One region of the Peribacillus sp. TH16 genome, then DNA from elsewhere that is predicted to be linked to it. Evidence: riboswitches for the same ligand, from Rfam matches in the RefSeq annotation. Region 1 holds a riboswitch; the other holds the start of a gene.
What was found. Region 1 has a riboswitch for S-adenosylmethionine ahead of JFV29_RS15895 (YezD family protein). Riboswitches for the same ligand answer to the same signal wherever they lie in the genome.

Region 1 (15,264 bases):
ACGAATTCATGCCAATTTGGCAAGCAGACCATCACTCGATCTCCTTTTGTAATATTTAAATGAGCAAGCGCTGATGACAGATTTTCTACATCTGAATATAACTCCCTATAGGTAATTCTCCTATAACCATCGAATATAGCTTCCTTATCCGGTTCAGCCTTGTAAGCATTCTCAAGAATACTCTGTATGTCCTTCATCATATTAGCCCCTCCCTGTAACCGCTTTCATTTTTCTGTAAGTCTTATCACCAAACCTTTTAAAAACCACACTTGTTTTTTGTTTATTCTGTATTTTCATTATAAAAAAATAGGGCAGTCAAAAATACCTTGCACCGTGAAGGAAAAAGTATTTAGTTTTTCATCATCATGTCGAATTACAAATCAATGATGTCATTTAATTTAAATGCGAGCTGCAGATTAAATCGCTGTTCAGAACTAGTCAATTCGATATCCAACAGGCTCTGAATCTTTTCCATTCTGTACTGCAGTGTACTGCGATGAATGAAAAGTTCCTCAGAAGTTTCTTTAATGCTTCCATTATTATTTAAATAAGCTCGCAGTGTCTGAAAAAGGGTATTATTTTTGTCATCAGAGTCATTTAAAATAGGGCTTAGATATTTTTTTATGAACAATCGGGTCGATGTACTGTTCTTCAAATGATGAAATAAAGGGTATGCTCCTAAATCATCATAAAGAACAAAATTCGATTCTTTAAACTGGTTTATTATCACGTTTTGCGATTCCACAGCTTGTTGATAAGAAACAAAATAGTCACCGATTGCTGCTGTTTTTCCTCCTATACCTAAATAGAAGGGCTTTGCCAGTTCAGTCTTGCTCCACTTTTGGATATAGGTAAAGAGTTTAGTCCAAAATTCCCTCGGGTTATCTTTCTCTATTGAAATTGGGACGATTAATATAAATAATTCCCCTTTAGTTGCAAATAGAATTTCTTTATCAAATGCTGCAATCCACTCCCTCACCCGGTTAAATAACAAGGTTTTTTTCTCTTGAAACTCAATAATTCCATTTTCAGATTCAACTTTGTTTCCAAAATTAAAAGAAAGTACAGAAATACGGTGAGGTAAAAATAAATTCCAATTGAATACATTTGCATATTGAATGATTTCTTCTTCATTTATCAAATTAGGCACTAACAATTTATTGATAAAACCATCCTTAACCTGTTCTTTCGTATCAAACACAAGCTTTTGTTTAATAAATTGCAAATAGAATATATTTCTAGCGATATTGACACTGAGCTTAAAAAAGTCATCCATGTGATTTTGGTTTAGATGAATAGCCAAATGTCCGAGAAGATCTCCTCCGTGATTAATTGGCCAGATCATTAGTTTTTTTTCCGTGTCACCCATGGATGCCTGCCAAATTTCTTGATTACGCCCTTGAAATACCTGGTAAGTCGCCTGTTCAATAAGTAACTGAACGTCAGCGTTATCTAATGGATACATGGAATGGGCAATAGGTCTCATGAACCGATCAAAGAGTAAGACCGAACTAGAGAAAAGTTCGCTGACTGTATTGGTTATACCAATAAAACTATCTTGCTCAATCGTTTCTTTTACCAAAGCCTGCTGATAATCTAGCAGCATATGCAATCTTTGCTTATGCTCCTTTTCACTTTCAAATAATCGGATATTTTCAATTAATGCAGCCATATGTTGAGCCATTAATTTTAAAGTTTGTAAATCATCTGCTGTATATATTCCGTTGTTAGTTTCCTTCTCTTCTACGTGGAGCACACCAATCGTTTTTAAATTCATCGTTAAAGAAACTGTTAATGCTTTACCTCCCCATGCAGCAAGATATGGAAAGTAGTCGATAAGTTTATTATTCTGGGGAACGATTCTTTTTAGTGACAGTGGTTGGCCAAAGCATGGTTCTTGCAAAATGAAACTATTATCTTTTTCTATATATAAATAAACACAAGCTCTCTTTGATTGCGTTCCCTTTCCCGCTCTCTCTATTATTTTCCCAATAGTTTTTTCTATTGGCGAATTAACGGATAAACTTTCCGTAATCCACTCAATTCCAATTTTCTTTTGTTCTTCTCTTTGCTTTGCTAATTTGATTGCAACCGCAATATCTTTTCCAAAGTCAGTAAAAATCAATACCATTTCTTGATATAAAGGAACCAAATCTTTAAAACCAATTAAACAGACACCTGATACTCCGTAATCCCCTTTATAAGGAACAGTGAACCATGATTGTATCTTTTCTTTTCTAATCACATCCGAAAGTTCATGTATTTTCTCTACTTCCGAATCGGAAAACGCCAAGGGATATTCTAAAAGGTCAGAACTGTTATTCCTGATATTAATAGGGAAATTCTCTATGAATGAATCGGATTCACCGTTGAATACCTTTGGAATTAAATATCCATCTTCATTCAAAAGAATACAGACAAAGTCACAGTTTAAATCTGATTGAAACGAATCTATTAGAAACTTCAGCGTCTCTTCTTCTGTATCGAACATAATAAGTTGCCTAGCCGTTATACGAAGATGACGGTCAATTCTTCTTATCAATTTTTCTCTCTTTGTAAGCTCCAATCAATTTCTCCCCTTTTCATATACCTTTACAACAAAATCCTTTTATACCAATATTAACACATCACGATTTTACATTTTTCTAAATTAACAGAAATTTCAATTAATAACGAACCTCTTATTTGGAAGTTTTTCAGTTTAACGCCTTTTAATAATAATTATGTCGGCTCTTGTACCATGCCTAACTTGTTTGTTTCTATTCAGCATCATACTAATAAAGTTCTTGTAAGCAATACTTTACTTTTGAATACTACATCGAAAAAACTTGAAGATTGATAATTTATTGCGTTTAACGAACGGAATTCTGTCGATAAAGAGAAATCACTTTTTAGTTCACTCTGAAACTATCTGGAAAGCAGATTATGCAGCGGGGCTATAACATGGTTCATCAAATTCATTCGGTTGAAAGCAGTAAATAGAGATTGGAACGATATATTGGATCTATAATAAAGAATGGAATATTGAATGATGGAGAGTTGGGATGAGATTTTTATACATGTTCGTTTAATAATGTAGGAGCTGAATTATTCAATGAGGCGTTTAGCACGAACTCCAGAAATGGTCAAATCAGTCCTATAAAGTCTGAACAAGAATGAAACGTTAAGAACTCATCATGTCTGGTAGCCTTTTGGTTCGATAGTTTTAGTCGTGGTCTCTTTATTGCAAGGCGAATACGTCCCTTCCCTTTATTAATGAAAGAAGCCATTTCAATGTTTATTTACATTATTGCATTGTAACAGGTGTAAACTATACAGAAGAATACATAGGTAGATTTCATACTCAAAAACATATTGCTTTTATTAAAAGACCTTTCTCGTAGGTATTCTATGTACCTACGAGTTTTTCATTAGTTATTAAAACAAATCTGTAATATCAACTTCTGCCTTCTACCGCAATTAAGAAACATTCTGCTGTTGTTCCACGTAACCTTGTTTTTTCGCCGTAGACATCTTATTGATTGTAAAATAAATCCCTGCAATCCATCCAATGACAATAACTGCATAAATATAGATGTGTGCATCGTCTGGAACCCATGTAGATAAAAGGGTTCTTACATTAATTAAAATGATGAAACCACCTACTAAAACCCCCATTAATTGAGCAGGAAGCATACGAACAAGCCAGGCCGCAATCGGTGCGGCAATTACTCCACCGATAATCAGTGCTCCAACCCAAAGCCAATTAACCGCTTCCCATCCAAGAGAAATGATAAAACCAAGGCTACCAAAAAAAGCAATCGCAAACTCACTAGTATCAACTGTCCCGACAGCTTTCCTCGCAGTCATTCCTTTTTTGGACAATAGAACAGGCGTCGCTATCGGTCCCCATCCCCCTCCACCTGTTGCATCACAAAACCCTGCAAAAAGTCCTAGCGGGATAGATTGTTTCGCTGTTAATGGCTTTACGGTTTCATTTTCCTTAGACGGCTTGAAAATAAATAGAAAACGAAACAAAACGTATACTCCTAGGCCAAATAGAAAGATAGCAATATACGGTTTTGCTAATTCAGCTGGCAAATTGCTCAGAAAACATGCACCCACAAATGCTCCAACAGAACCTGGAATAATCAAACGATAGACCATATTCTTATCTACGTTCCCAAACTTGATATGAGATGCTCCAGAAACAGCTGTAGTTACTACTTCAGATAAGTGAACAGATGCTGATGCTACTGCAGGTACGATCCCGAATGTCAACAATAAGGAAGTTGAACTTACTCCATACCCCATTCCAAGTGAACCATCTATTAATTGGGCTAATAACCCGATAAAGGCTAAAACGATTAACTTTTTCATGACTTCCCCCTTTTTTTTACTTAGATAGAACCTAAATTACCCTCGACCCGACCTACATACAATTCTCTAGTAAATAGAACATTCAAAATTTATTTTCAGACACAAAGAGGCACCTAACCAAAATAATTGTTTCATTTTGATTAGGTGCCTTCAGTTTTTCTGATCAGCCCAATGATTTATATTCAGTTTCTACTGGCAAAAGCCTAGCTAAAAAACGATATCTTTCTTTAAGGGAATATTTATAAATATCCTCAATTGAATCTTTTAGTAACTGAGATTTTTCATCTTTTGATAATGAACTCTTTTTTATATGCATCCTTACTTCGAAAAGAAATTCAAGGTATTCTTCATATGACTCATCATAAACTTCCTGTAAATCATTTCGGATTTTTTTAGCGAGTTTTGGACTTGCCCCATTGGTAGAAACGCTAATTGTGAGCTTACCTCTATTCAATGTAGCTGGTATATGAAAGTTGCCCAGCTCTTGATTACTAATAACGTTAACAAGTTGGCTATGAGATGTGTTCTTATAGACTTGCTCGTTAATTTCTGAGGAGTTTGTTGCAGCTATGATTAAAAAAGCATCTTTATAGTCAGTTTCTTCTACTTCTTTAAGTAAAACATGGATTTTCCCTTCCTCTTGTAGCTTCTGGAAACCTTCGCATATTTCAGGACTTACAACAGTTACTTCAGCACCTGCTTCTAGTAAGGGGCCCGCTTTAAAGTAAGCTATTTTACCACCGCCGATAATGATACACTTTCTATTCTCAATATTAAGAGTAATTGGATACATAAGCACCCTCCTCAGACACTTCGTGAATTCGTTCTGATAATGCTTTTTCTATCTTCGGATGATAACCGAGATAACGGCAGAGAACAAAATTCTGTTTGCCTTTTTTCTGGATCTTTTTAATAGCTGTTTGGATGGATTGCATTAAAATACCAGTAAATAAAAGGTAAGGAATAATAAAAATTTGATCTGATTGGGAATCTTCAGCCATTTCCAATGCTTCTGCAAAAGTTGGTGAAGCAGCAGTCAGATAACAATCTTGTACTTGGCTTTTTGGTAACCTGCGCTTAAGTAAACCCGCTAATTGGCTTAAATCTCGTTTCACGTCGGGATCACTGCTGCCCCTTCCAACTAATAAAACTAGTGAATTCTCCGTTACCTTTTCGTTTGTCTCTTTCAATCTTTCTACTAAAATGTCAACCATTTTATCACTGACCCCTATGGGTCTTCCGTACTTCAACTCTACCTCTGGATACTGTTTTTTCATTTTACATAGAATTACTGGAATATCATATTTTGCATGTGCAGCAGTTAACAGAAGAACTGGAATAGCAATGATTTTCGTCGCTCCGCGTTGCACACATCGATCATAGGCATCTTCTATCGTAGGACTTTGTAATTCTAAAAAGCAATACTCCTGAATTGTGTTAGATTGTCCTTCCATGCATACATGAATAAAATCAATCGCTTGGGCAGATGCTTCTTTGACACGGCTTCCATGGCAAATATATAATATAGCTTCCATTAAAAGGCCTCATTTGCCAACAAATTTTCCGCTTGTTTTTGTTCAAACCATTTGATCTTCTCTCGTAAATTGACCACATCTCCTACAACTATCATGCAAGGATTGGAAATTTGCTCACTTTTGGCTGTTTCTACTACATTATCTAATGTACTGACAGCTGTCTTTTGTGTTTTTAACGTTCCCCAATGAATAAGAGCTACTGGAGTATTGGGATTTTTTCCATGCTCCAAAAGTTTCCCTTGAATATACGGTAGATTCTTCACTCCCATGTATATAGCTAATGTATCAATACCATTTGCAAGAGATCCCCACTTGATATTATCATCTTCGTCTTTTTTCCGATGGCCGGTAACAATGGCAAATGAAGAAGCATGATCTCGATGGGTCACTGGAATTCCAGCATAAGCTGTGGCAGCAATTCCAGCCGTAATGCCTGGCACAATTTCAAAACTTACGCCATTTTTTGCAAGGGCTTCAGCTTCCTCTCCGCCTCTTCCAAAAACAAAGGGATCGCCACCTTTTAATCGCGTAACAATTTTCCCCTTTTTTGCATATTTAACTAGAAATCGATTGATTGTATCTTGCTGCAACAAATGATAATCCGGCAGTTTACCGCAATTAATCAATTCGACTCCTTCTTTTGCATAATTCAACAGTTCTTTATTGACAAGACGGTCATATAAAATGACATCGGCTTCTTGAATGCACTTTAATCCTTTTATTGTAATTAAATCTGGATCTCCAGGACCGGCTCCTACTAGATATACTTTCCCCATTATGCAACCTGCCTTCCCTTAGAGAATTGTTTCGAATTCCGATAATACGTAACCTGTTCCATTATTAATTTTTCTTTTTTCGTATAATGATATATCATCCACTTCAGGCATTTTCAAAAAACGCTTTTCCAGCTCGATATCAACGAGCTGGAAGGCCTTTTCATCCGAATCTGCGGCGATGATGACATGAATTAGTTCTTCTTTAATAGTGACTTCAAAACGGTATAGATTCATATTCTTCTTACCTTCCGCTATTTAAACAGCAACCTCTGTTAAAATATTATCAAGTTTACTTTGTAATTCTGATTTTCCTACTCGCTCTACAAAATCCAAGAAAGTTTCAGACAATAGCTTTGTTTCTTTGAAAAACAGGATAAGCTCTTTTAATACGTCATAAAGCTTTTCAGCTTCCACTTTCCCTTTTAATTTTTCATTGAACTTCCCACCAGCATTAAGTGTTCCGCCTACGTATATTTCAAAAGCCTCGACCATTTTTTTGTCTTGGTTTTTCATTTTGATACCTTGCAACCCGATTTCAGCAATAGCTCGTTGACCACAGTTATTAGGGCAACCCACCATATGCATTCTTACCGGTACATCTAAATCAATTTCTTTATCCAGTTTTTCAGCAATAGTTTTCATCCGGTTTTTTGTTTCAACAAGTGCCAGGTTGCAATACTCAATGCCTGTGCAAGAAACGGAATATCCAATGAATTTTTTTGGTTGATATGGAAATCTTTCAAAAATTGATTCTTGTTTTAATTCTTCAAGTTTTGCATCCGGAACATTAGGAATAATTAGATTTTGCGAATTACAGTTGCGGATTTCACCATTTCCGTATTTTTTAGAAAGTTCAGCAAACTCAATAACTTCGTCTGGAGTTAAACGGCCAACTGGGATATTGACTCCAACATAGTTAAGTCCTTCTTGTTTTTGTTTATGGATACCATAGAAATAGCCAGCATTCCATTCCTTCAATGCACTTTCTCCCTTTTCTGGAAGTGGACCGGTGTATTCAAGCAATTTTTCCTTAAATTGCTCTGGACCCCAATCAGCAACAAGGAATTTCAAACGAGAGCGATGACGCTTTTCACGGTAACCGAAGTCACGGAAAATCGTTGTGATGGCGGCTGCCACTTCCACTGTTTTCTCCGGTAAAATGAATAAATCAAGTTCTTCTGCTAGCATAGGAACGGAGGATAATCCACCCCCTACTTTAACGTGAAAACCAACTTCTGTCTTTCCATCAATAACCTTCGTAGCTGGATTAAATGAAACGCAGTTAATTTCAGCATTGGCAGCATTATGAACATTAGCACTGACTGACATTTTATATTTCCTTGGAAGGTTTGAAAAATCTTCGTTAAGTCGGAAATACTCAAATACATTATAAAGGACGTCACGTGTATCAAAAAGTTCGTCAGGATCGATTCCAGCTAATGCATTTCCGATTATATTCCGTGTAATATCACCACATGCACCAGCAGTAGTCATCCCAACCTGTTCTAGACGGTTCAAAATATCAGGGACTTGTTCAATAGTCAACCAGTGAAACTGAATAGCTTGGCGAGTTGTGATGTCATAAACATCTCTACCGTAATCTTTCGCAATATTAGCAAGTGTGATTTGTTGGTCATAAGTAAGGATACCACCAGGAATAACGACACGCATCATCCAATAGCCCGCTTCTTTTGGTCGTTGCAAGTATAGACCTGCCCACTTGAACATATCCCACTTTTCTTTAGGAATGGATTCAAATCCATTTGCTGCATAATGAGGAATATCGTCAAAGATCTTCAAACCATCTTTTTCTAATTTCCAGACTTCAGTTTTGTTTTTAGCAATTACCGGATTTTCAGACCAAAACTTCTCATATACCACTACTTTTTCCTCCTCGATTAAATCGCTCTCTTAGTTGTCAAATAGTTGATTACCTGTTCGACGCACTCTTCAACACTATATTGGTTGGATTCTAAAACGATTTCCGGCTGTTCAGGTTCTTCATATGGAGAGTCAATCCCAGTAAAGTCTTTAATGATTCCCTTACGTGCCTTATCGTAAAGACCTTTTGGATCACGCACTTCACATTCTTCAATCGGACATTTTATGTAGACCTCAATAAACTCGCCTTCTTCAAGCAAATCGCGTACAATTTGACGGTCTGCTCGAAAAGGGGAAATAAATGCCGTTAATACGAACTGCCCGCTATCCACAAAAAGCTTGGAAACTTCACCGATCCGCCTAATATTCTCAGTCCGATCCTCTTCAGAAAAACCCAAATCTTTATTTAAGCCATGACGAATATTATCTCCATCCAAGACATAACTTCGAATATTTCGGTTATACAACTCTTTAGCGACTGCATTTGCAATCGTTGATTTTCCGGAGCCTGAGAGTCCTGTGAACCATAGAACTGTACTCTCATGTCCGTTTTGCTTACGACGGAGTTCCTTAGTCAAAGACGCTTCATGCCAAGTTACATTCGTGCTATTACTCATTATTATCCCCCTCTTACTACTTACATATATTTGAAACTAGTTTAGTTAAATACTTCATTCTTTTTCAGGCCTTCGATTAACACTTCGATGACTTCTTTACGACTGAAGGTAGCTGGTGGAATTTCACCATTACGCAACATTTCCCTAACCTTCGTTCCGGATAAGATAACATGATCTTCTTTACCATGCGGACATGTTTTAGCAGAAGCCATATTTCCACATGTTTTACAATAAAAGCTATGTTCAAAGAATAATAGCGTGATTCCTAACTCGTCAGGTTTGAAATTACCAAAGATTTTTTGTGCATCATAAGTGCCGTAATAATCGCCCACACCGGCATGGTCACGGCCAACAATAAAGTGGGTGCATCCGTAATTTTTACGAACCATGGCATGGAAAATGGCTTCTCTTGGCCCTGCATAACGCATGGCAGCAGGGAAAACTGCTAGGGAGACACGATCCTTAGGATAATATTTCTCTAGTAGTACTTTATAACTCTCCATCCGTACATCAGCTGGTATGTCATCTGATTTAGTAGCACCTACTAGCGGATTTAAAAATAAACCGTCTACAATCTCCAATGCAGTTTTTTGAATGTATTCATGTGCACGGTGAACAGGATTTCTTGTTTGGAATCCAACAACTGTTTTCCAGCCTTTTTCAGCAAAAGTTTTTCTTGTGTCAACAGGATCCAAATAATGATCTTGGAATAGTGGACGTTCGATTCGTTTAACTAATTTAATATCCCCGCCGACATATAATTCACCACGGTTATACAAATTTTTCACACCAGGATGTTTCTCATCATCCGTTTGATAAACTAATGTGGCTTCCAATTGTTTATCAGGTCTGAAGATATCAGAAACAATGAGAACTCCGTATGTTTCTCCTTCATGATTCAACTTTACTTCTTCTCCTAGAGTAAGAGCTTTTGCTACTTCATCAGTAATCGGCAAAGTAATCGGGATGCTCCAAACATGGCCGCTGCTAAGCCTCATATCCTTAACCACTGCTTGATAGTCATCTTTTGTAAAGAATCCTTTAATAGGACTATAGGCCCCAGTACCTATTAATTCCAGGTCACTTAAAGCAATCTCATCAATTTCGATTGAGTTGTTTATTTTAGTAATATCATAGTCTGGTTCCCAACGATTGATCAACGTTCCTCCGTGCGGTAAGCTAACTGTCATACTAATTTCCCCCTAAATTTTCTATTTATTAAGATAAATGTAATCCGCATTCTGTTTTTTGCGCGCCCTGCCAACGTCCTGAGCGTAAATCATCGGCATTGATAGCAGGTGCCGTACATGTTTTACAGCCAATACTAGGATATCCATTATCGTGAAGAACATTATATGGAAGTCCATTTTTATGGGCATAGCGCCATACATCTTTCCATGTCCAATGAATAAGCGGGCATATTTTAATTGATTTAAACTTATTATCTTGATTAATATATTCCGTTAATGCTCTTGTTTCGGATTGCTCCCTGCGTAGTCCCGAGAGCCAAGCAGTTGCCGTTGAAAGTACCTCAGTAAGCGGCGCGATCTTACGTATGCTGCAACATTTATTTGAATCACGGAGCCATAACTCATCTCCATATTCAGTTGCTTGTTCCTCGAGCGTCAATGCCGGCTTTTTCATTTCAATTGAAAGCTGCGGATAGCGCTTTTTAACTTGTTCAATTAATTTGTAAGTCTCTTCAAAATGAACATCCGTATCCAGAAAAACAATTTTGGCTGAAGGATTGACCTTTGCCAATAAATCCGTAAGTACTATTCCTTCAATGCCGAAACTACATGCATAAATGAGTTTGTTACCATATTGGGAATTTGCCCACTCAAGAACTTCTAAAGCACCTTTTGTCTCACTGTCCTCAGGAAATGCAGGCAAAATCTCTGTGTCGAAATTTTCATAGTTTACTAATGCAGACAATCTTAAAGCCCCCTCTAAAAACTTGCTAAATGTTTCACAGAATAGAGTAACTTGCGATTAATACTCGCTGTTGTTTTTTAACGCTTAAAAGACCCTAGAAAAAAGAGACGAATTTAACTAATACTCTCTTTTATATCAGTTAAATCCACCTCTAGTTTTCTAGTCAGCAGATACCTTATTTAATTCTCAGCTTTTCATTTCTTTCCATTTGAATAATTTTACCATCCTGGACGATAAGTGTTATGGATCCATATTTCATCGACTTAAGCATTTCTTGTAGGCGTTCAAATATTTCCTCCAGCTGATTCTCTTTTTCCAAGCCAGTTCCTCCTTTAAGAAAATCCGAGACTAGCTTATCGTATAGCTGACCCGTTTATAAAATGCATTTTCTTAAATTTATATATTCCAAAACATCTTACAATGCTATGGTTTGCAAACGAATTTTACAGAAATAAAAACCCTTCCATGATGGAAAGATTTTCAAGGTAATATTTTTTACCTTATCTTCCAAAATGATCAACATTTTGTTGGATGTAGCACCTTGCATCCATCATGCAGGTTGCTGGACTTCAAAGGGCCAATTCCCTCCGTCGCTCTGGATAAGTTTTATTATTTTAAATATTAACATATATTTATTCCTTGTCAATGGAGTTTTCTTATAAAATAACTTGGATTAATAAAATGGGTGAACTGTTATTATTATACACACTTTTCCTTGAACGGATATTGTATAAGTTAAATATGAAAATAGACTCATTTTCAAGAGAAACTCTTAAAAAAATGAGTCTATTTCATTACTTACCTCTTTTTACAATTGTTTAAGGCCTAATTGTTAAGGTTAATTAGTTTTAATGATTGTACATAAATAATCTTTAATCTCATGAAAATAAAAATAGTTCAAAACCTTAAGCCTTTACTTTTAGTCTATTAACAGCATTTAATTATTTCTTAATTGAATCGCTTCAACAAATTCTTGCACCTGACTTTGCACACGATCAACTAATTCGCCATCTTTAATTGGGCTTTCTGGATTCTGCTTATCTATTTCCTTATCTACAAAATATAAGCCCTGCAACGGCTCACCTTTTAAAATTGAAATTAAAGGTTTAAGTGCGTAATCAATCGCCAATAAATGCCTGTTACTTCCACCAATCATAATTGGCAGAACAGGCTTATTTTTAAATGCACCCTCAGGTAGCAAATCAATCAAAGCTTTTAACACGCCTGTGTAAGATGCCTTATATACTGGTGAACCAATAATGATACCTCTAGCTTCCTGAATTTTTTCTGAAAGCTTTATTATATCTTCACTATTATACCGGCCTTGGAATAGATCATCTGCGGAAAAATCCGTTATAGAGTAATAAGCAGTGGTAAACCCCACTTGTTCAACTAGTGATCGTACATGTTTTAAAGAGATGTCAGTTCTTGATGGACTCGCTGGACTGCCTGATAAAATTACGATTTCGCTCATATAAATTCCCTCCTATTATTTTCTTATCTGCGATAAGACTTGCTGATTCAATAAAAATCACTCAATCACTAATAAATCGGATAAGAACCCTGCCTAGGTAAAGTCATGTATCATATAATCATCGTAATATTCAGAAAAATAAAAGTCAAGTGTTTAACTCGGGATTAATATGAATAACCTATTCAGAAACTTTCATCAGTTATCCCCCTCTATTTTTCCTGAAATTTAAATCTGTTTCTTCCTTGACCTTTTAATTTTTGCATCTCCATAATAACAGGTATAGTTCCATTCTTCGGATTACACTAGTTTGCACAATGTATCGTCAAGTCTAGAGGTACAAGCTTGAATAACTAATACTAATAGTAGATAAAGCAACGGTCATATTTGCGGCTTGTTGACTCATACGCCTTATGACCGTTTATTTATGTATTATTGCTTTTTCCATGAATCCCATATACTAAAAGCTGAGCAATACTCTTTATTCGTTCCTCAGTAAAATACGGTTCCGTTTTCTGTTGATGAATCTCATAATGGGTCGATAAAGCTAATGTAAAAGAAATAATTCCTACATTAAATAAGATAATATCGGAAATATAGTGAATCTCTCCAGTATCAATTCTCTTCTGAAGTTCAATAAGCTTAGCATTTGGCTTGAAGATTTGCTCAACATATTGTTTAGAAATTTCTTGATCGTATTGAGTTTCTCGAAATAATATCGAATACTGTTCTTTATTTTCAAGAATTTTTTTTATCAATGTGATAACGTGATTCTCTACAAGCTCATCCGTAGAAAGGTGGCTAGTCTCAACTTCCGCATCTTCTTTTTCACTAGGAGTAATCGTAGCCAAAAGCAAATCTTTTTTGCTGTCAAAGTATTTGTAAATCGTAGCTTCGGAAACATTACAGGCAGAAGCGATTTCATTCGTTCTGGTCATGTCAAAACCTTTACTGGCAAAAAGAGTCCGGGCTACATTAATGATCCGTTCTTTTGTTTGCTGCCCTTTTTTCAAAAATATCAACCTTCTTTTAAAAAAGATAAGACCGGCTTGTCCGATCTATTTTCCATAATAGCCTGATGATACCAATCGGTCAATATAACCTTTGGTCTATGAGACTTGCATTAGTCATATAAGACATAAAAAGAAAACATCGTCGGATTAGGACGCTGTTTTCTTTTTCAAAATTATTTAAAAGATGCATAGCCATCATCAACCATAACAATACTGCCATTAATCGCATCAGCTTCATCTAATGATAGTAGATAAACAGCATTCGCAATTGCTTCCGGCATAATTAATTTGCCGCGCATTTGGCTTGCATTCAATTTATCGATGATTCCCATATCTTTATATCCTTGGATAATTGGAGTATCCACACCGCCTGGTGCGATACCTACTACTCGTATTCCATAAGCACCCAATTCCAAAGCCGCTGTTTGTGTCATCATTCTTACAGCGCCTTTAGAAGCCTGGTATGCGAAAGTCCCATGTGAAGCTAAATAGCCAAACACCGAAGCAGTATTTATAATAACTCCCTTACTTCCTAGTTCCTTCATTTTACGTCCGGCTGCCATGATGCCAAAAGCCACACCGTGTTGGTTTACTCCGATCGTTTTAAAGTACCCTTCCATATTTTGTTCAAGAATCATGCCACCCGCACCTATGCCAGCGTTATTGAACATTATATCAATTCTTCCATAAACATCTACAGCGATATTGACCAATGCTTCCACATCTTCTTGCTTTGAAACATCAGTTTTAACAAAAATAGCTTCTCCGCCTTCTGCCTTAATCAGTTCAACAGTTTCTTCTGCCATGGCCTCGTTAAAATCCGCAACAACGACTTTGTCCCCTTTTTTTGCAAATTTTAGACATGTTGCACGGCCTATTCCACTTGCTCCACCTGTAATAACTGCCACTCTTGCTGTCATATAAATTCGAAATGATGTTTTTTTAAAGTTCCCTTTATATCTTATTGCATACAAAAAGCTGCCCTATTAAAATAGGACAGCTCAGACTGTAGACAAACTCGATGAAAATCGAGTTTGTCTACAGTTTTTGAGGGGTGTAAAAATTCGAACGTTGATTTCCACTCCAGGCACTCGCTTTCCGCGGGCGGTCAGGGAGCCTCCTCGGCGCCTTTGCGCCTGTGGGGTCACCCTTGGACACGCTTTTCCCGCAGGAGTCTCGCACCTTCCGTTCCAATCAACTTTGTTTTAACAATTAGAAATAAACACTTTTTCCTACAGTCTTTTTTGTTTTAATATAGGAGTATTAAAACTTGAGGTGATGACGATGCTTTCGAAACATAATTCTATTCAGCGAGATCAACTTGAAATGATTACTTTGGATCAACTGGTGCCAGCGAACCATTTGGTTCGTAAAATTGAGGGGGCCATTGACTTCACTTTCATTTATGACTTGGTGAAAGAGATGTATTCAGAGATAGGCCGCCCAAGTATTGATCCAGTTATTTTAGTTAAATTGACATTCATTCAATATACCTTCGGTATTCGTTCGATGCGTAAAACGATTGAAGAAGTTGAAACGAATATGGCTTACCGTTGGTTTTTAGGTTACGGTTTCCATGATAAAGTACCTCACTTCTCAACGTTCGGGAAAAATTATGAGCGTCGCTTTAAAGATACAGACCTGTTTGAACAGATTTTTTATCGTATCTTAATGACA
Region 2 (15,264 bases), on a different contig from region 1:
CTGTGAAATTGGCACACTAAAAGAAGAAGAATTGGCGAAGATTCGACTGAATCACATGGGATTTATCTTTCAGGATATTAATCTATTAAAAAATCTGTCATTGATTGACAATGTTATGTTTCCTGCTCTTGTATCAAAAGATGCGGATAAAAGTGCGGTGTATCAAAAAGCAAAAAAACTGATGGAAATGACAGGAATTGAAAAGCTTGCAGATAATACGATCACTCAGGGCTCTGGCGGCCAGCTGCAGAGAGTCGCCATCTGCAGAGCATTGATAAATGATCCGGATATCATTTTTGGAGACGAACCGACCGGAGCATTAGATTCCAAATCGTCAGCAGACATTATGTCTATTCTGGCAGAGATTAATAATGAAGGGACAACCATCATGCTCGTGACGCATGATGCAAAGGTGGCAGCAAAAACCGAAAGAATATTGTTTATGGTAGATGGAAATCTTGTTGCACAGAAGAAAATGAGTAAATACGATAACCAGCATGACGATATTAAGAAAAGAGAAGAAAGCATTATGAAATGGTTAGTAGAAAATGGATTCTAATTTTTCATTGGCATTCGCATAAAGTTCATATGGAAACTTTATTTGGTAAGTTCGATAGGAAAAATGAAGAATGTTTGTAAGGAAAGACACGCTAACAATTTGTTAACACAATCAAGCAGAATATTTTGAGTGGTATCGAACCTATGCATATGGTTAAAAAAAATCAACCTCATCAACAGGCAAAGTCTGCCCAAAATGAGGTTGAATTCATTCGTAAGTTGTTCGGAGTAGCTGCTTAATCCCAAAGTTAACAGGATATTACCATTCTATGTTTCTATTTCATTATTTTTGCACTAGAACCTTCTAAACTCCCAACAAACTTTGACTTATATTGATGAGAATCTAGTTACATTCAAAATGCTTGCATTATTCATTATTTTTATTATAATACTTGTATACAAGTGTACTTGAACTCTACAAGAAGGTGAATTTATGGCTGAATCAAAGGAATTTCTTTATCCTGTAAAATGGCTTTCAAAAGCTTCAGCTGGTGATCGTGTAACATCCGAGCTTAGAATGCGTATTATTTCGGGGATGATTGAAAGCGGTACCATCCTGTCTGAAAATAAATTAGCTGCTGATTTCGGTGTCAGTCGCTCACCAGTTCGAGAAGCGTTAAAAATACTGGCATCTGAAAATATCATCCGATTAGAAAGAATGGGTGCGGTTGTCATTGGTTTAACAGGAAAAAAATATGCAGAAATATATGATGTACGGATACTCATCGAGACGTTTGTATTTGAACGTCTAGTGAGGATGGACACGAATGAATTAGTAATGGAACTTAGTAAAATACTGGAAATGATGAAAATCTCCATAAAATACCGAGATGCTGATGAGTTTTCCTATCAGGATGTCCTATTCCACGAAACAATTATTCGGTCGATCAATCATTCCTACATTCTGATGATCTGGGATAATTTAAAACCTGTGATGGAAAGTTTGATTCTTCTATCCATGCGTTGTCGTTTTAAAGAAAAGTATGAAGACTTTACACGGATCATAAATAATCATCAACTTTATATTGATGCGATCAAAACAAAAGATCGAGACCTCATGATTAAGTCGTTACATGAAAACTTTGATGATGTTCAAGAGAAAGTTGATGACTTATGGATGTCTCAACAGATGCTTTCAAAAGGAGTCGAACAAGAAAATGACTAGCTATATGTTAGGTGTAGACATCGGAACAACAAGTACAAAAGCTGTATTATTTACGAAAAAAGGCGATGTCATTCAGCAAGAGAATATTGGTTATCCTCTTTACACACCGGATATGGCAACAGCGGAACAAGACCCTGAAGAGATTTTTCAGGCCGTTTTGAAAGCCTTTTCAAATATAACGAAACAGCATTCAGATAAAAAGATATCATTTATTTCATTTAGCAGTGCGATGCATAGTGTTATAGCTATGGATGAAAATGACCAGCCGCTAACCCCTTGTATCACTTGGGCAGATAATCGCAGTGAAGCTTTGGCCCATAAAATAAAAGATGAATTAGATGGGCATGAAGTTTACAAACGAACCGGAACACCGATTCACCCGATGTCACCATTATCCAAAATCACCTGGATCGTGAATGATCGCCCAGAGATCGCAACCAATGTTAAAAAGTATATCGGGATTAAAGAATATATCTTTAAAAAGTTCTTTGATCAATATGTTGTCGATTATTCCCTTGCTTCATCTATGGGCATGATGAATCTCAAAAACATGGATTGGGATGAGGAAGCCCTAAGAATTGCTGGAATAACGCGTGATCAATTATCTGAACTCGTACCAACAACAAAGATCTTTAACAACTGTGACCCGGATTTAGCCAAACAGATCGGGATTGATCCACAAACATCTTTTGTCATTGGGGCAAGTGATGGTGTCCTTTCAAATCTAGGTGTAAACGCTATCCGGAAAGGTGAAATTGCTGTCACGATTGGGACAAGCGGTGCGATTCGAACGATTATTGACGAGCCGAAAACAGACGAAAAAGGAAGAATCTTTTGCTATGCCTTAACGGAAAAGCATTGGGTGATTGGAGGGCCGGTAAATAATGGCGGGATGGTCCTTCGCTGGATTCGCGACGAATTTGCTTCTTCCGAGGTAGAAACAGCTAAAAGACTTGGAATCGACGCTTATGAAGTCTTAACCAAGATTGCCGAACGTGTAAGACCAGGCGCTGATGGATTGTTATTCCATCCATATCTTGCAGGTGAACGTGCACCATTATGGAATCCAGACGTACGGGGTTCATTTTTCGGATTAACACTATCGCATAAGAAAGAACATATGATTCGAGCGGCTCTAGAAGGAGTCATTTACAATCTATACACCGTATTTTTAGCCTTAACCGAATGTATGGACGGTCCGGTGACCCGAATTCAAGCTACGGGAGGCTTCGCAAGGTCGTCTGTTTGGCGGCAAATGATGTCCGATATCTTCGAATCGGAAGTGGTGGTTCCAGAAAGCTACGAAAGTTCATGCCTGGGTGCTTGTATATTAGGATTATATGCCACCGGGGAAATTGATTCCTTCGAAGTAGTTTCTGAAATGATAGGCAATACCCACAAGCACACACCGAAATATGATTCTGTAAAAGAATATAGGCAACTACTGCCGATTTTTATTAACCTATCAAGGGTATTGGAAAACGAATATACTCAGATTGCGAATTATCAAAGAAACTTAATAAATGCTACAAAGTAAACACATGGAGGAATTACAATGCCATTAGTTATTGTCGCTTTAGGAATTGTCGCTTTATTAATTTTAATAATGGGCTTAAAATTAAACACCTTTATTTCCTTAATCATTGTATCGTTTGGAGTAGCTTTAGCACTTGGGATGCCACTTGAGGAAATTGTCAAAACCATTGAAGCTGGATTAGGCGGAACACTTGGTCACTTAGCGTTAATCTTTGGACTTGGAGCGATGATGGGTAAGTTAATCGCAGATTCAGGCGGCGCGCAACGCATTGCCATGACCCTTGTTAAAAAATTCGGTGAAAAGAATATTCAATGGGCAGTAGTAGCAGCATCATTTATTATCGGTGTCGCGTTATTTTTTGAAGTGGGATTAGTATTATTAATTCCAATCGTATTTGCAATTTCAAGAGAATTAAAAGTTTCGATATTATATCTTGGTATTCCAATGGTAGCGGCATTATCCGTAACACACGGTTTCTTGCCGCCGCACCCAGGACCAACCGTTATCGCTGGTGAATATGGTGCAGACATTGGTCAAGTTTTACTTTACGGCTTCATTATTGCGGTCCCAACAGTTATTTTAGCTGGACCAGTATTTACGAAGATAGCTAAAAAACTCGTACCTGCATCATTTACGAAAACAGGCAGCATTGCCTCTTTAGGAAACCAAAAATCATTTAAACTTGAAGACACACCTGGATTTGGGATCAGTGTATTTACCGCTTTACTTCCCGTTATTTTAATGTCAATTGCTACGATTATCACTTTGATGCAAAAAACAATGGGCTTTGAAGATAATGGTTTACTAGCAGCTATCCGTTTTATTGGCGAAGCCGGTACTTCCATGTTGCTTTCCTTATTATTTGCGGTCTATTCAATGGGATTAGCAAGAAAGATTCCAATGAAAGATATTATGGAATCTTGTACATCAGCAATCTTGCATATTGGAATGATGCTATTAATCATAGGGGGCGGCGGAGCCTTCAAGCAAGTATTGATCGACGGCGGTGTAGGTGACTACGTAGCTGAATTATTCAAAGGAACATCATTATCACCAATCTTGCTTGCCTGGATCATCGCGGCAATCCTGCGTATTTCCTTAGGATCTGCTACCGTTGCTGCCTTAACAACAGCTGGTTTAGTTATTCCGATGTTAGGTCAGACGGACGTTAACCTTGCTCTAGTAGTACTTGCTACAGGCGCGGGAAGTTTAATCGCTTCACACGTTAACGATGCTGGTTTCTGGATGTTTAAAGAGTATTTTGGTTTAAGCATGAAAGAAACATTTGCAACGTGGACCTTGCTTGAGACGATTATTTCAGTAGCTGGATTAGGATTTATTCTATTACTAAGCTTATTTGTATAGGCCTTTCCCGGCAGTAAATCCCCCACTTATGTAGGGATTTACTGCCTATTATTCTTACATAAAAGGAGCAGAATTAAATGTTCAATAAAATTGGTGTCATAGGTTTAGGGGTAATGGGCAGTAATATAGCTTTAAATATGGCTAGTAAAGGGGAACAAGTAGCTGTCTATAACTACACAAGAGATTTAACGGATCAGCTTGTTGCTAAATTGGACAGTCAGTCGCTCCATTCGTATTACGAAATCCAGGACTTTGTTCAGTCACTAGAAACTCCAAGAAAGATTTTTCTAATGGTGACGGCGGGTAAGCCGATCGACTCGGTGATCAATTCATTACTTCCTCATCTTGAATCAGGCGATATTATCATGGACGGCGGTAACTCCCATTACGAAGATACTGAACGCAGATATGATGAATTGAAATCTAAAGGAATCAGTTATTTAGGAATTGGTATTTCTGGTGGAGAAGTAGGGGCGTTAAAAGGACCTTCAATCATGCCAGGTGGAGATAAAGACGCCTATGAAAAAGTAGCTCCGATTCTGACAAAAATCGCAGCCAAAGTATATGATAACCCTTGCTGTACCTATATCGGTCCAAAAGGAGCAGGTCATTTTGTAAAAATGGTACATAACGGGATTGAGTATGCAGATATGCAATTAATCGCCGAAGCCTATACGTTTTTAAGAGAAAAGTTGCATTTAGAAGTTAATGAGATTGCTGACATCTTTGAAACATGGAATCAAGGCGAACTGAAAAGTTATTTAATCGAAATTACAGCCGGGATTTTAAGGAAAAAAGATGAAGTAACGGGCTTACCCTTGATCGATGTGATTCTTGATAAAGCAGGACAAAAAGGCACAGGTAAATGGACCAGCATGCAAGCTATTAATAACGGAATACCAGCATCAATTATTACAGAGTCTTTGTTTGCTCGTTACATTTCCGCTTTAAAAGAGGAACGGATTAATGCAGAAAATATTCTAACAGGCCCTGAGAACGTTCAGCAAAAATTAGATGAAAATGAGTGGATTGACTATATTAGACAAGCATTATATATGGGAAAAGTTTGTGCGTATGCGCAAGGTTTTACTCAATATAAAATGACTTCTGAACTTTACGGTTGGGATTTGCCTTTAAAGGATATTGCGCTGATTTTCCGCGGAGGTTGTATCATTCGTGCAGAATTTTTAAACGTCATTAGCGAAGCCTATCAAGAGCAGCCGAATCTGGCTAATTTATTAATCTCACCATATTTTGCTGAAAAGGTTACAGATTACCAGGTAGGATTGCGAAAGGTTGTCTGTGAAGGAATAAATTCTGGTATATCGTTTCCATGTTTAAGTGCTTCACTTACTTATTACGATAGTTATCGAACAGGCATCTCAAATGCAAACCTTTTGCAAGCACAACGTGATTATTTTGGTGCACATACCTATGAACGACGTGATTTAGCAGGAGTCTTTCACACAAACTGGCAGTGATAGAAAGTGACAAAAGAAACAGTCATTTTTCAATAACCGTTCATGAATTTGAGATGAAGAAATTTGATAAACTCTTAAAAAATCAGTAAAAAAGTATAATGATTTCTTAATTAATTTAAGCAGAAATATACATAGCCAATTCAATGACTTTGTATATTTCTGCTTTTCTTTACAACATAAAAACCTAATTTACTTATGATACGGTTCACCGAGCTTAATATTATACTTATCAATAAAACACAATCCAATCTTTTATCAACAATCTGGCCCTTAACATAAAGGGGTTCTGCCGACAAAAAGCGGATAATATACGTTAAGACAATTTAAAAGCCTGTTTTTTTATCGGCTATAAATGACTTTACTTCCTTCAAATCAAGATCAGTAACTTCTCCATTCCCTATAACATGATCAAACCCACAAGCTGAAACATTCAACCCAAGTAATAAAACAAGACACCCATTAAGAACCCTTTGAAAGCTCTTTTATTAATCTCCTCTTAGTTTTATTATAATAATATTGCACCTTTCACAGTTTTGCTGGGAGATTCAAATTCATAGACATAAAAAATCAAATCTTCTGTTCCTTCTAAAATGCCATCTTTTTCTTTAAACTCATTTATGTGTTTCTTTAATAATGCAGCTTGAATTCGATTTAAGGACTTTTTAATTTTCATGATAATCTCCTTCCGGTATAATGAATTAGGTTTATTTAAAAAATATGTACTCTCTTTTAATAGGGTTGGGCTTTTTTCGAATTTTTCATATAGTAATTTATAAAAAATTAATTTAAAATGCTCACCTGACATTGAAATATCATGACATTAAGTGAAGTTGTTTATGATGTAATCATTGCTTAAATCCCTTGAAATATAGGGATTTAACGAGGATTTAGAAATGGATGCTCACCTAACATGTAAATATTTTTATAGTGAAGGTCTTCCATCAGTTTATTGAACTGCTGGGAGGCCTTTTCTTTCATGTAGTCAGTCGTATGAGCATAGAAGTTCATCGGTGTTTGAATATCTGTATGTCCTAATCGTTGTTGAATTTCTATCAACCCCACCCATGCTTGGCACGGGGCAAGGCGCCAAGACCGACCAGATGTAACACAAACAATGGATAAGGATGGATAGGAGATAGCGGCGGCTATGCAAGAGAAGGAAGGTAAGCCAATAGAGAATCTAAAACGTATATGGAAGTAGAAGAAAGGAAAAGGAAATTTTATCGGTATCCCTAATAATTTCTGGATAGTCTACACTTATCTAGACAGAAAATTTAAGGTCAGGTAGACTACAGATACAACTAGTTATAGAAAAGAGGTCCGATATGCGACGTGATATTCAACTGAATGAACGAGCTTTCTCTTCCAAGGAAGTGGCAGAAGAAGTGGGGATTGCAACTCCCACTGTTCGAAAGTATGGTCAAATCTTAGAGCGGAATGGATATGAGTTTTTGAAAGATGGAGATCGACGTATCTTTGTTCAATCTGACATCGGAGCGCTTATAGCGCTACGCGATACGGACAAGCCCCTAGACGATACAGCTAAAGACCTTGTATATCAACAAAAAGAAAGATTAGAAGGATCCTATGAAACAGAGGTAGCGATACCCGATACATATGAAGAAAATTTACCCCAGGACCCCAATCAATTAAAAGAGGTCTTAATGTTTTTAGTCAATGAACTCGCAGCCACACGTGAAATGAATGTCCAACTGACAAACGATATGTCAGAGCTTAAAACAAAGGTTTCCCGGCTCCAGCAAGATCATCATGTTATAAGTTCTAGTATTGGAAATTCAGCGCAAAGAACTAATGCTAAAATTGAACAATTAACTGAACAACAAAATAACCATTACGAAACATTGCTACAACAAGAAAAACAAAAAAGTGAACTCTTACAAAAAGAAATACAAAATATGCGGGTCGAACAGAAAAAAGAATGGACTTCCCAAAATGAGTTTAATAAACGTTTAGAAATAGCGATACAAAAACGTTCAGAAAAATGGTGGGGGCTTTTCTCCATATTCAGAAAATAAGGCGACCGTTAAGTTTTTTTGCCCAACTGTGTAATGATTCTTGGAAGCAAATTAGATGTAGAAACATTTGATAAATCTTTTTTAAATATATAATGATGGATAAAAGCATTGAGATGCCAATCCACAAAACTTTAATAAAAACATAGAGCCATATGATTCGCGTAGCTGAAACACAGAATTTAAGAAAGAGTATTTTAACTTTACAGGATTTGGTACCTGCTATGTAAGAGCTCGGCGATACCAATGTATTGACGTTCTAAAGGCAAACGAAGGCTCAATTGAAATTCATTGGAGATTTGTTTAAGCGATATGCAACTAAAACAAAATACACAAGCAAGCAAAAAAGGCATGCTTGATAAAAAGGGAGTTGAGGAGGTTGAAAACTTGCATTCAAAAACAAGAGTCCTCCTTAATAGTTGCTCCAGACAGGGGTTGACCGTCTCCTTTTTGTATGTTTCGTATCGCTGGGCGATATAACATGCAAATAAATTCAAAACCTATAGGTTTAATAGAAAAGCTGGGTTAGATTTACAAACATGATATACATCCGAATGAACGAGTATTCGCTTCTAAGGCAGTGGCAGAAGAAGTGGGGATGCAACACCCACTGTTCAAAAGTATGGTCAAAACTTAGAACGAAACGGATATGAGTTTGTAAGATGGTGATTCCTATCTTTATTCACTCCGACATCGAAGCGCTCATAGCGTTACGCGATACGGACAAGTCCCTATACGATATAGCTAAAGACCTTGTGTATCAACAAAAAGATAGATTAGAAGAAACTAATGAAACAGAGATAGCGATACCTGATAAATTTGACAATTCAATCCATAATCCCGAACAATTAAAAGAGATTTTAATTGTTTTAATCAATGAACTCGCAGCTACGCGTGAAATGAATGGCCACTGACAAACGATATGCCTCAGCTTAAAACAACAGTTTCCCAGCCCCAGCAAGATCCATGTCCTTAATAATGTTCCTCAAGAAAGGGGCTGATCGGTTCTTTTGTGTGTTTCGTATCGCGGGGCGATATAACATGCAAATAAATCTACAGAACCTTCATCTTTAATAGAAAGAGGGAGCCGATATGCGACAGGATATACATCCGAATGAATGAGCATCCTCTTCCAAGGAAGTGGCAGAAGAAGTGGAGATACAAAATCCACTGTTTGAAAGTATGTTTAAAACTTAGAGCGATATGGATAGGAGCTGTTAAAAGATAGCGATTGGCATATCTTCGTTCAATCCGATATCGAAACGCTTATAGCGTTACGCGATACGGGCAATCCCCTAGACGATAGAGAGAAGAACCCTTGTATCAAGAAAAAGAAAGATTGGTAGGAACCAATGAAACAGAAATAGCGATACCCGATACATATGACAATTTATTTAACCCATGTTCCCATTCAATTAAAAGAGATCTTAATGTTATTAACCAATGAACTCGCGCTCCGCGTGAAATGATCATCTAACTGACAAACGATATGTCATAGCTTAAAACTGAACAACAAAGAACCCATTACGAAACATTACTGTAATAAGAAAAAGGTTTAATTACCTTTTTTTTAGTCTCCTTTACGATATTCAGGTGTTAATTTGCGTTAATAACTATTTAAACCTAAGGCAATCAAATCAAAAGTAGAAATTCCTTTGTTCCAACTATTCGGAATCACCATTTTCAAATTTCAACAATTTCCCGAGAAATATCTACAAATTCTGAGTAGATATCGACAAAATTAGAAGCTTTAAAAGAGATAACGATACCCGATATATATGACAATTTATTTAACCCATGTTCCCATTCAATTAAAAGAGATCTTAATTTTTAACCAATGAACTCGCAGCTCCGCGTGAAATGAACATCTAACTGACAAACGATATGTCATAGTTAAAACTGAACAACAAAGAACCCATTACGAAACATTACTGCAATAAGAAAAAGGTTTTATTACCTTTTTTTTAGTCTCCTTTACGATATTAAGATGTTAATTTGCGTTAATAACTATTTAAACCTAAGGCAAGCAAATCAAAAGTAGAGATTCCTTTGTTCCAACTATTCGGAATCACCAAATTCAAATTTCAACAATTTCCCGAGAAATATCTACAAATTCTGAGTAGATATCGACAAAATTAGAAGCTTCTAAATAGCGATTTGTTTTTGCTGATAAGTAGACATACTATAGAAATCAAACTCTACCGAGTGTTTTTTAATTAAAAGAAATAAACTCTTCTAAGGAAAGAGCTTTTATAATAGTGCTAAAGATGAAAAAACACATGTGTAATCTTCCTTCGCTGTAATAATAAATAACTTTTATTATTACAGATATGAGGGCAAAGGGTCCTCACACATTTAAAACAGATGCAAAAAAGTTTATAACCGCATATATATGGTACTATTTATTATTGTTTTTTCTTTTTTGATACTAAACGTACCGAAAGTTTGCTATCAAAAAATGGTCAAAAACTCAAAAATAAACGTAAACCCCAATCAAAAGATTATAAGAGTGGGGGGCGCAGGGAGCTCCCCGCATGGATAAGGCAGACCGTGAGTAGCAACCTGAATAGTGAGTTTGCCAAAGGTTTGCCGTTATTTCATCAAGATACAGAGCTTTCCTTATGAGGAAGGAAGTCCTGATCCTGACTGACTTCGTAATGTTTTCGTTTTTTTGTAATAGAGTCTATGCCTAGGTTACCCGTATACATGGTATGCAGGGCAAAATCTGACCTGTCTTAAGGTATAGTTAAATGAACGATTAAAAATTATACTGTAAAAATATTTTAGATTATTCAAAATAGAGTTGACATTAGTAAAATTTGAATATATAGTGAGGAACATAATTAAATAAATACGTTATTTCTTATCAAGAGATGTGGAGGGACTTGGCCCTATGATACCTCGGCAGCGGGTTTTTACTTTTGTAAAAATACTGTGCTAATTCCAACGGACGAAAGTTTGAAAGATAAGAAGGAGCTTTTCTTAGATAATTAAATTAAGAGTTTACTCTTTTTTATTTCTAAAAGAGGCCTCTTCTGTCTGATGACGGAAGAGGCCTCTTTTGTTTATTCAGAATGTATATGGTTATTTGGAGAATTGGTGTAATTATTCGTAAGTTTTGCGCACTAATCGTGAATTATAAGCAATTACTCGTGAGTTTGACAGATTAACTCGTGAGTTTCGCGCAATTACTCGTGAGTTTCACACATTTACTCGTGAATTGTGAGCAATTACTCGTGAGTTTCGAAAATTTAACCCTATCATTATGAAACTTTGCAAAGCTCTTCTCTGGATAATGAATTCGTACAAATAAACAGCGTGGGGGGAGACAGAATGATTGAATTTCAAAATGTTAAAAAGGTATATAAAACAAAGAAACAGACTGTTGAAGCTTTGAAAGGAATTAATTTGACAGTTGAAAAAGGCGATATTTTTGGTGTTGTCGGTTATAGTGGAGCCGGAAAAAGTACGTTGATTCGGTTAGTCAATCTACTCGAACACCCTTCAGATGGACAGGTTATTGTTGGGGGGAAGGATTTAACCAAATTGAACCCGAAGGAATTACGGGCAGAAAAGAAAAAAATTGGCATGATTTTTCAACATTTTAACTTACTTAACTCAAAGACAGTTTTTGATAATATTGCCATGCCGCTAGTTTTATCGGGAACCCCTAGTAAAGAAATCAAAGAGCGGGTAGGCGAGTTGTTAGAGTTCGTTGGCTTATCAAGTAAAGCAAGGAGTTATCCGGAACAATTGTCTGGCGGTCAAAAGCAACGAATAGGGATTGCTAGAGCGTTGGCTACCAACCCATCGATTCTTTTGTGTGATGAAGCGACGTCAGCATTGGATCCACAAACAACTAGTGCTGTACTGCAGCTCTTAAAAAAAATTAATAAAGAATACAATATTACCATTTTGCTAATCACTCATGAAATGTCTGTAATTAGGGAAATTTGCAATAAGGTTGCGGTCATGGAAGGCGGACGCGTGGTTGAACAAGGTTCGGTTTTCGAAGTTTTTGCGAAGCCCCAAACAGGTATCGCAAAAAACTTTGTACGAACTGTTATTCACGACGAGATCCCACAAAGTTTCCTGAAAAATACCGGATCATATATTCCGATTATTTGGAAAATTAACTTTATTGGTACTACATCAGGCAATCCTTTACTTTCAACCATCTCGAAAAAATATGATGTTCATTTAAGTGTTTTATCAGCTAATATTTCTGAAATTCAAGAAACACCTTTTGGAAATTTAATTATTGAAGTGACAGGGAACAAAAAAGAGGTGGACAAGGCTTATCAATATATTAAAGATGAGGGGATTCTCGTCCAGGAGGTGCAGATAAATGGGTAATACGCTTTGGGGAATGGAAATAACGGCAGACCAGCTGTCGACAGCTTTCGGTGACACACTTTATATGGTAGCCATCTCATTGATATTTTCCGGGCTGATTGGACTTCCGCTAGGAATCTTACTTGTCATTACAAGAAAGGGTCACATCCTGGAGAATAAATGGATCTTTAATGTATTGAACCCGGTCATCAATATATTGCGGTCGGTTCCTTTCATCATCTTGCTTGTAGCACTTATTCCGTTTACCAGAATGATTGTCGGCAGTGCGATCGGAACGAATGCGGCCATTGTTCCGCTAATCTTTTACGCGGCTCCTTATATTGCCCGGCTTGTGGAGAACTCCCTGTTGGAAGTGGACAAAGGGATCATCGAGGCAGCTCAGGCGATGGGGGCGACGACATGGCAAATCATTTATCGCTTTTTGATTCCCGAGGGACTTAGTTCGTTGATCCTTACATTTACAACAGCGACAATTGGCCTTGTTGGATCTACGGCCATGGCAGGTGCTGTCGGTGCAGGTGGGGTAGGAGATTTAGCCTTAGCTTACGGTTATCAAAGGTTCGATACGATGACGATGGTCGTCACAGTAGCGGCGCTCGTGATCATCGTTCAATTATTGCAATCCACCGGGAATTTTGTTTCAAGAAAAATCAGAAGAAGATAAAAATAACAGGAGGTAGGAGAAATGAAGAAAATCTTATTAACGATCATGGTATTGGCATTGGCCATTGTGGCTGCAGCATGCGGGAACGAAGAGGGTGCATCAGGCGGTTCGGATGATGTGAAAACAGTGAAAGTCGGTGTCAGCAGCGGGGATACGAGAACATGGGAATACATTGTTGACTTAGCGAAAAAGGATGGGCTGAATATCGAACTTGTTACTTTTAATGATTATATCCAACCGAACCTTGCGTTAAGTGAAGGAGAAATTGATGCGAATTCATTCCAAACAGTTGCCTACTTCGATGAATTTGTTAACGATCAAAATTTGAAATTAGAGGCCATCGGATCAACTGTTATTGCACCTATGGGCCTTTATTCGAAAAAACACAAAGATCTCAAAGATCTTCCAGATGGCGCTACGATAGCCGTTCCGAATGAAGCAACAAACTTTGGCCGTGCATTACTCCTTCTTCAAGAAGCTGGATTGATTACATTGAAAGAGGAATTCAATGGATCGGGATCATTGGAAATCATTAAGGAAAATCCGAAAAAATTGAAAATCAAACCTGTTGCTGCCGGCAATACGCCGCGTCTATTGGATGATGCCGATGCTTCAGCCATTAATAATAACTTTGCCGTTGAAGCAGGCCTTACTTTAAAAGAGGCATTATTCCATGAAAGTAAAACGGCGAAACCATATATTAATATCATTGCGGTTAAAAAGGGAAATGCCGACCGTCCTGAGCTACAAAAATTAGTGGAGCTTTATCAATCGAAAGAAGTGGAAGCGTTCATTGAAAAAACGTTTAAAGGAAACACCATTCCTGCATATGTTTCTGTAGACGAATTAGTGAATTACCAAGATGCTTGGACAAAACCAGCCAATGAAAAATGATGAATAGAACAAAGTGAAGGAATGCCGGATGGATTCAAGGTGCCTGTCCGGCTTTTTAAACCAAAAGGGGAGTTAAGAATATGGCGAGAGAATTATTGCAGAAGCAGCATCAGCAGATCATTGAAGATCACATCGACCTTCATTCCGAATTATATATTGAAACGAGTCAAGCCATCCATGCAAACCCCGAAATTGGGAATCAAGAGTTCTTTGCTTCGAAAACGTTGACCAAATTACTTCAAGATGCAGGATTTGAAGTAACCCGTGATATAGCTGGGCATGAAACTGGCTTCATCGCCAAAAAGGCCTCCTCAAAGAAAGGCCCCAAAATTGCCTTTTTAGCTGAGTATGATGCATTGCCAGGTCTAGGACATGCTTGCGGCCATAATATCATTGGCACTACGAGTGTCGCAGCAGGAATTTCACTATCTCAAGTACTAGAGGAAACAGGCGGAGAGGTGATTGTTTTCGGAACACCTGCTGAAGAGGGAGGGCCAAATGGAAGTGCAAAAGGCAGCTTTGCGAAGCACGGTTTGTTTGATGAGGTAGATGCAGCCATCATTATCCATCCAGCTGGTCAAACTGGTGTAACAAGTCCATTTTTGGCTGTAGATCCACTTGATTTTCATTTTTACGGAAAATCAGCACATGCAGCTGCTGCGCCTGAGCAAGGTGTAAATGCTCTTGACGGGGTTATTCAGCTATTTAATGGCATTAGTGCTTTACGTCAGCAACTCCCATCTGAGGTCAAAATCCACGGAATAATAACCAATGGTGGAGAAGCACCTAACATCATTCCTGAATATGCTTCTGCCCGATTTTACATTAGAGCAACAACATGGAAGCTATGCCAGGATGTATCGCGTAAAATACGTGATGTTGCTGAAGGGGCTGCACTTGCCACAGGAAGCACAGTTAAAGTCGAACGTTTCCAAAATGAAGTGCTTGATTTTGTCATAAATCCAGTTCTTGATGAACTGTTAAAGGAAGAACTGACTCAATTAGGAGAAACGGTAGCTCCTAGAAAAGATAGTGGTTTTGGTTCGACTGATGCGGGGAACGTAAGCCATATAGTTCCGACAGCCCATCCATATATAAAAATTGGACCAGATGATTTGATTGCCCATACAAATGAATTCCGCGACTGTGCTAAATCTCAAGAAGGAGACAAAGCCATCCTCACTGGTGCAAAATCTCTTGCTCTTACTGGC

Region 2: it holds a riboswitch for S-adenosylmethionine, as region 1 does, so the genes downstream of both, JFV29_RS29775 (methionine ABC transporter ATP-binding protein) here and JFV29_RS15895 (YezD family protein) in region 1, are expected to answer to the same signal.

The regions. Positions count from the first base shown of each region.
Region 1 is NZ_JAEKEM010000009.1:382,462-397,725, forward strand. Features, by position in the region: gene JFV29_RS15840 (class I adenylate-forming enzyme family protein) at 1-200, opposite strand, end outside; gene JFV29_RS15845 (helix-turn-helix domain-containing protein) at 374-2,566, opposite strand; gene JFV29_RS15850 (sulfite exporter TauE/SafE family protein) at 3,460-4,359, opposite strand; gene JFV29_RS15855 (NAD(P)-binding protein) at 4,523-5,152, opposite strand; gene JFV29_RS15860 (sirohydrochlorin chelatase) at 5,133-5,894, opposite strand; gene cobA (uroporphyrinogen-III C-methyltransferase) at 5,894-6,670, opposite strand; gene JFV29_RS15870 (DUF3906 family protein) at 6,689-6,904, opposite strand; gene JFV29_RS15875 (nitrite/sulfite reductase) at 6,926-8,551, opposite strand; gene cysC (adenylyl-sulfate kinase) at 8,569-9,168, opposite strand; gene sat (sulfate adenylyltransferase) at 9,210-10,358, opposite strand; gene JFV29_RS15890 (phosphoadenylyl-sulfate reductase) at 10,387-11,064, opposite strand; gene JFV29_RS15895 (YezD family protein) at 11,279-11,422, opposite strand; SAM riboswitch class I at 11,601-11,709, opposite strand; gene ssuE (NADPH-dependent FMN reductase) at 12,041-12,577, opposite strand; gene JFV29_RS15905 (TetR/AcrR family transcriptional regulator) at 13,000-13,587, opposite strand; gene JFV29_RS15910 (SDR family NAD(P)-dependent oxidoreductase) at 13,761-14,507, opposite strand; gene JFV29_RS15915 (IS1182 family transposase) at 14,872-15,264, shown strand, end outside.
Region 2 is NZ_JAEKEM010000011.1:225,022-240,285, forward strand. Features, by position in the region: gene JFV29_RS29725 (ABC transporter ATP-binding protein) at 1-559, shown strand, start outside; partial or broken gene JFV29_RS29730 (IS6 family transposase) at 682-798, shown strand; gene JFV29_RS29735 (GntR family transcriptional regulator) at 992-1,723, shown strand; gene gntK (gluconokinase) at 1,716-3,260, shown strand; gene JFV29_RS29745 (GntP family permease) at 3,279-4,625, shown strand; gene gnd (decarboxylating NADP(+)-dependent phosphogluconate dehydrogenase) at 4,703-6,106, shown strand; gene JFV29_RS29755 (hypothetical protein) at 6,612-6,779, opposite strand; gene JFV29_RS29760 (hypothetical protein) at 6,983-7,162, opposite strand; gene JFV29_RS29765 (hypothetical protein) at 7,432-8,142, shown strand; gene JFV29_RS29770 (hypothetical protein) at 8,802-9,053, shown strand; SAM riboswitch class I at 11,000-11,111, shown strand; gene JFV29_RS29775 (methionine ABC transporter ATP-binding protein) at 11,473-12,495, shown strand; gene JFV29_RS29780 (methionine ABC transporter permease) at 12,509-13,159, shown strand; gene JFV29_RS29785 (MetQ/NlpA family ABC transporter substrate-binding protein) at 13,181-14,053, shown strand; gene JFV29_RS29790 (M20 family metallopeptidase) at 14,134-15,264, shown strand, end outside.